Regions from separate parts of the Pseudoalteromonas sp. JB197 genome, predicted to be linked through region 1. Evidence: predicted binding sites of a transcription regulator. Region 1 holds the regulator's gene; the other holds the start of a gene.
What was found. Region 1 encodes FliA, which starts transcription of late flagellar genes. Its sites were predicted from a motif close to CTAAAGNTNNNNNNNNNNNNGCCGATA; they were not measured.

Region 1 (3,436 bases):
GGTGCAGCGGTATTTGCGTCCGAACCTGCAGTTACAGCAGCCGGCTTTGGTTGTTCCACTTTTTTAACTGGTACTGTAGATGCTTTTACTACAGGTTCAGTTTTAGCTGAAGTATCTTCTGTAGATATTTTTTTAGCGCTTTCTAATGACTTAGGTGCTGTGCCTTTACCATGTAATTCATCTAATAAAGCTTCAAACTCATCGTCACTTATTTCATCATCGTTAGTACTAATGGCAGCACTTTGAACTGCTTGTGTAGAGCTGTTTTTATTTACCGCACCAAAACTACCAACGCCGTGAAGCTCATCTAATAAACTATCAAACTCATCATCTGTAATATCGCCACTTAAATCGTCACTATTACTTAACGACTCATTTACTGCAGAGGCTTTACTTTTGCCGTGAAGTTCATCAAGTAAGCTTTCGAATTCATCTTCGCTAATTTCATCAATTTTACCATCAGTCTGCGTTGAGCTTGGTGTATCAAACAACTCATCAAACGCAAAAGGATCATCATCAGTGTTACCGGAATCTTGTGCTATAATAGGTTCGGCAGCTATTCCACTAAGCTCTTCTTCTGTGGGCGGTAACCCTAACTTATGTAAAATTTCAAGTAGTTGTGGATCTGCAGGCACTGGTTGCTCACGATTTTTTATCGTAGCAAACATTTCATTAATCGTATCAAGTGCTTGAAGTATAACATCCATTAGCTCAGAGTTAACTGTACGCACTTTTTGACGCAGTAAATCAAACACATTTTCTGCGCCATGACAGGCATCAACCAACTCTGTCATCGCTAAAAAGCCCGCGCCACCTTTAACAGTGTGAAAGCCTCTAAAAATAGCGTTCAATAACTCAGTATCTTCTGGGTTATTTTCCAGTTCAACTAATTGTTCAGATAAAAGCTCAAGGATTTCTCCAGCCTCAACTAAAAAATCTTGTAATATATCTTCATCGACTTCAAAGCTCATGCAGTTACTCTCCTATTAAAAGCCCAAACTTGATAAAAGATCATCAACTTCATCTTGATCAGATACAACATCATTTCGCGATTCTTTATCAATTATAGGACCTTCTGGGCCTGCTAATGTTTGTTCTGTAATCGAATCTGATATATTTTGTTGCTCTACTATATTGGCATCATTTTCATCTTGCGCAGCAAACGCAGTTAACAGATGAATTAAACTCTCTTCAACTTCGCGTACCAGCTCAATAACGCGGCGAATTACTTGCCCGGTTAGATCTTGGTAATCTTGAGCCATTAATACATTGGTCATTAATGCTTGCAACTCATCGGTTTTATGATGAGAGCTATTCATAAACTTATTAACGCTATGACACAGTGTTTTAAATTCACCCAGCTCAAGTTCACGATTCATTAAGCGATCCCACGTCGGCTTGATGTGCGATACTTCATCGGCTAACTGTCGTGCTATGGGTAGACTTGCTTCAACTGCATCCATAGTTTTATTAGCAGCACTTTCTGTCATTTCTATGACATAGTTAAGTCGCTTTTTAGCATCAGGAATAGCTTCAGTAGTCAAATCGGCTAAACGCGTATCAAGCTCAAACCCTTTTAATGATTCATGTAACTGACGCGTTAATTTACCAACTTCAGCAAATAATTTTGATTGCTCCTGAGAGGCAGTCTCTAAAATTAATTGATTCGCTTTGTGTTGCTCACCGTTTTCTAAAAAAGTGACCAGCTGACGTGCTTGTTCTAAAGTAATATGAGGCGCAGCAATTGCTGACATAAGCCTCTCCCTCTTATTAACCTAAGCGTTCGAACACTTTTTCTAATTTAGTTTTTAATGTACCTGCAGTAAATGGCTTAACAATATAACCGTTAACACCTGCTTGAGCTGCCGCAATAATTTGCTCTTTTTTAGCTTCTGCAGTAACCATTAAAACCGGAAGATGCTTTAATTTATCATCCGCGCGTATTGCTCTTAACAAGTCAATACCTTGCATGCCAGGCATATTCCAATCTGTTACCACAAAATCAAAAACTTGATTTTGTAACATAGGCAAAGCAGTCGAACCATCATCTGCTTCATGGACATTGGTAAATCCTAAATCACGCAACAGGTTTTTAATAATACGTCTCATAGTTGAAAAATCATCAACTACTAGAATTTTTATGTTTTTATTCAAAACATCCTCCAGTGAGGCCTAAACCTTTATTTACTTACTTCTAATTTATCCAGTCATTGATTTTTGCTTTTAGCTTAATCATCGCCTGACCATGTATCTGACTTACACGCGACTCACTTACATCGAGTATCTGTCCAATTTCTTTTAAATTCATTTCATCGTTATAGTACAAAGAAAGTACCATAGCATCTCGCTCTGGCAATGATTTAATTGCATTTAATAATGATTCATTAAAACGCTCATTTTTAACGTTATTAAAGGGTTTGTCTAGTGCTAAATCATGCCCAACGGGGGTTATGACATCTTCATCAATTCCTAAGTCTTCAATACCTAGAATTTTACTTGAATTAACATCGGTTAAAATTTGATGATATTGCTCTAACGTTATCTCAAGCTTTTGAGCAACTTCGCTGTCTTTGGGTTCACGATTGAGACTGTATTCCAGCTCAGAAATAACTTGCATTACTTGACGACTTTTACGATACACTGAACGTGGAGCCCAGTCTCCACGGCGCATTTCATCAAGCATAGCGCCCCGAATACGAATACCCGCAAAGGTTTCAAAACTAGCGCCTTTAGTGGCATCAAAGTTTTTTGACGCCTCTATTAATCCTATCATTCCTGATTGAATTAAATCATCGAGTTGTACACTAGGGGGTAAACGAGCAATTAAATGACATGCTACTTTTTTTACTAATGAAGCATGCTTTTCAACAATCATATTTAAATTTTGTGTTGATTCATATCCCATAGCTCTATTCACCAATGTAGTCATAGTTAGCCGTTAACGAGTTTCTCAATGAAAAATTCTAAATGACCCGAAGGCTGGTTCGGTATTGGCCACTTTGTTATTCTTGTTGCTAATGTTTTAAAGGCAAGTGCAGCTGGAGAACTAGGAAACAGTTCAACAATTACTTTTTGACGACGTGTTGCTTTGCGCATATTTTCATCATAAGGAACGGTTGCAACCAGCTCCATTGATATATCTAAAAATCGGTCTGTAACCTTTGATAGCTTTGCAAATAACTCTTGCCCTTCGCGTAATGAACGCACCATGTTGGCAACAATTTTAAATTTATACACGCCATGTTCGCGGCTTAATACTTTGATCAGTGCATAGGCATCGGTTATTGAGGTAGGCTCATCACATACCACAACCAAAACATCTTGTGCAGCACGCGAGAAGCTCAGTACCATATCCGATATACCGGCAGCAGTATCAACTACTAATATATCAAAATCAGTATTGAGTTCACTAAATGCGCGAATAAGCCCAGCATGC
Region 2 (3,436 bases), 590 kb from region 1:
AACACAGCTTTTAAGTCGTCGTTAAACGGCGCTAATTTATCAGCTACTGCTTTTTCAGGAACTGGCTTGTACTCTTCGTAACCTTTAACTGTAGCGACTGTTTTGGTTTGTCGTAAATCCATTGAAAAAGCCACCAGCTGTTCGTTGCCTAAGCTTAGTGCTTGCGCCTCTTCAAATGCTTTGTCTAAGTCTCCACTGAAAAAGGTGCTACTTACACTTTGTAAGTCAGCCATTAGCTCATTAATCGCCTTTTGTTCATTCTCATTTAAATCGCCATTAACCGACATAGAAAATGACAACTCACGAGACTGCGACGACTCACTTACAAAAGATTCACTATTCCCATTTTGCTGATAACGACTGGCTGATTGTGACTCATAAGCATCAGCAAAACTAATACTCACTTCGTCTCCTTCGGCGGTAGTAAATTTATATTCTGCTTTGTTACTTAAACTTGCATACTGAGCTTGGCTAACAGAGACACTGGCGGGTTTAGGATTAAATAAATCGTCTTCAAATTTGTCCAGGCCATTAAATATGCCTTCTTTAGATTTATTAATACCCTGTGCGATATCGTCGTTAAACACGCCATTGCCTTTTAATTCATCAACCGCGTCATCAATCCCTATTTGCACACCTTTTCGAGCATCACCTAACATACCTTTGAGTTTTTCATCGTCGGCACCATTGGCTTTTGCTTTACGTACTGCACTGGTAACGAAGTCTAAAACATTTTTAACGATTTCATCAAAATCAAAAAGCGGTTTATCTTTTTTCGGCTCACTTATCGGTAAGCCAAGAGCTTGAGCCATTTTGTCACCGAGCACTTTGGCAGCAAGTTCTTTACCGCGCTGCTGATAGTTATCTTGAGGCGACTGTATTGTAGGTTGCTGTAAAGCCCCTTTATTACCGTATTTATTAATATTGTGGTTTGGAACAAAGCCAAAGTTACCGATTTTCATGATCCGACTCCTATCTATGCTTGCCTTACTTATCGGCACTGTAAGTTATTTCTGTAGCTAGATGCTCAAAAAAAAACCAATATATATTTCATCAAAACTAGACAAATACATCTCGCTCCCTACAATAGCGCCGATAAACAGCTCTCAAAGATAAGGTTATAGCGTTAATGGCAGTTATTAAAATAGACACCTCACAGTACGATGCGCAGTTAAGCGAAAAAGAACAGCGTATTGCTGCCCAATTTCAACGTTTTGGTGTGGATAAACTTGAGGTATTTAGCTCAGAGCCGATTAGCTACCGCCAACGCGCTGAGTTTAGAGTATGGCACGATGGTGACGATCTGTTTCATATAATGTTTGATCAACAAACTAAAGACAAAATTCGCGTTGATAGCTTTGACCCTGCCGCTCCTTTGGTAGGTGAAGTGATGCAAGTAATGATTGATAATTTAAAGTCGTGTGAAATTTTGCGTCGTAAACTATTTCAGATTGATTACTTATCTACGCTAAGCGGTGAGATTTTAGTGAGTCTGTTATATCACAAGCCACTTGATGAGCATTGGCTGAGTGAAATTAACGCGCTTAAAGAAAAGTTAAGCAATAAGTATAAAATTGACTTTATTGGCCGTGCCCGCAAACAAAAAGAAATGCTTGGTGATGACTACGTTACCGAACGCTTAAACGTGAATGGCCAAGAACTAATATATCAGCAGGTAGAAAACAGCTTTACCCAGCCAAATGCCAAAGTAAATATTAAAATGCTAGAGTGGGCGCAAGACTTATGTAAGCCACTTAAAAATGATTTACTTGAACTTTATTGTGGCAACGGTAACTTTTCTATTGCGTTAGCGGGTTCGTTTAATAAAGTGCTGGCAACCGAAATATCAAAGTCGTCGGTACACTCAGCGCAGTACAATATAGCGCAAAACAAAGTTGCCAATTTAGATATTATTCGTATGTCGAGCGAAGAGTTTACTCAAGCCATGAATGGCGAGCGTAGTTTTTCTCGCTTAGAAGGTATAGATTTAAACAGCTACAATTGTCAAACCATTTTAGTTGATCCGCCACGTGCCGGTATGGATACTCTAACGTGTGACTTAGTAGCAAATTACGAAAGTATTATTTATATTTCGTGTAACCCAGAGACACTAGAGCGCGACCTTGATCACTTAACCCGCACCCATGAAGTTAAACGCTTTGCGATTTTTGATCAATTCCCTTATACGCACCATATTGAGTCGGGTGTATTTTTACAAAAAAAGAATATTTAAAATTACCAGCTAAAAATTACCCATAAAAAAAGCTCCTTAGGAGCTTTTTTTATGGGATTAACTTTACTTGCTTGCCAAGTAGTTAATTAATTTAGTGATATCTGCTGGTTCGCTAATACCCGATTCGCGGCCTAGAAGTAGTTTGTACTTACCATTTACGATAAAAGTAGGTACGCCACGCAATGCACCTTTCTCTTTAAAGTAGTCTTGGTCGCGCTTCATTTTTGAGCTTAATGTACGTACCGAAAAGCTTTTAAATAACTTATCGAACTTATCGCCATCAACGCCTTGGGCTACAAACACATCTTTTACGTCGGCTAGCTCATTAAAATTTGCGCGCTTGGTATGAATGTGGCTAAAGATAGCCGCAATAATTTTATCTTTTTGTGGTAACACTTCAGCCGTTGCTAACGCTTGGCTGATCATTTGTTGATGCTCGGTATCGCGTACGCCAACAAAATCAACGTGGCTCTTTTTAAACTTTACGCCTTTATCAAGCATTGGTTTAATTTCGGCTACCAGTGGCTCCATGTTATTACATGCAGGACAGTAAAATGAGAAAAACTCTTTCACTTCTGGTTTTTTAGTTGCGCGCTCAGACACAACCTCATAATGCACACCTTCCTCAAAGGTTGCTGCAAAACTTGTTGCAGCAAAAGGTAGTAATACAGCAAGCAAACCTGCTTTAACTAATTTTATCATTATTATATGGCTCCAAAAATTTATAGTGCGAGTAAAAATGAAACTAACTCATCAAGCTCTTCTTGGCTCTTGATGGTATTTAGATTGATTTTATATTTGTCGTTTACAATAAAAGTAGGAACGCCTGTTAACGCACCTAATTTTGAGTATTTATTTTGTTTATCTTGCATTGCTTGTTCAGCTGCAATAATTGGCATACTGGCAATATCTTGATCAAACGTATCGCTACTAATGCCATTTATATCTAATAATTTTTTTAAATCTTTAATTTCAGTCAGTGGTGCGCGCTGAACATGAATACTTTTAAAAATCTTGTCTGTAATAGTATCAGCTTGCCCGTGCTTTTTAGCAACTAAATACGCTAGGCTCAAGTTACTTTGTGTTTGTGGCGACACGCCGCCTAAAAAGTTAACGTGATTTTTTATAAACACCGCACCTGTAGGTAGGTTTTCTTCAATTGCGTGTGCAACCGGTTCAAACTTGAAACAATGCGGGCAATAA

Region 2: a site for FliA is predicted at 993-1,019, ahead of CIK86_RS11940 (DUF5610 domain-containing protein). Genes of this name have one in related genera too.

What each region holds. Positions count from the first base shown of each region.
Region 1 is NZ_NRGZ01000001.1:1,929,602-1,933,037, forward strand. It holds gene CIK86_RS09145 (chemotaxis protein CheA) at 1-971, opposite strand, end outside; gene CIK86_RS09150 (protein phosphatase CheZ) at 987-1,754, opposite strand; gene cheY (chemotaxis response regulator CheY) at 1,771-2,154, opposite strand; gene CIK86_RS09160 (RNA polymerase sigma factor FliA) at 2,195-2,905, opposite strand; gene CIK86_RS09165 (MinD/ParA family protein) at 2,932-3,436, opposite strand, start outside.
Region 2 is NZ_NRGZ01000001.1:2,520,123-2,523,558, forward strand. It holds gene CIK86_RS11940 (DUF5610 domain-containing protein) at 1-962, opposite strand, end outside; gene trmA (tRNA (uridine(54)-C5)-methyltransferase TrmA) at 1,130-2,233, shown strand; gene CIK86_RS11950 (thiol:disulfide interchange protein DsbA/DsbL) at 2,297-2,935, opposite strand; gene CIK86_RS11955 (thiol:disulfide interchange protein DsbA/DsbL) at 2,956-3,436, opposite strand, start outside.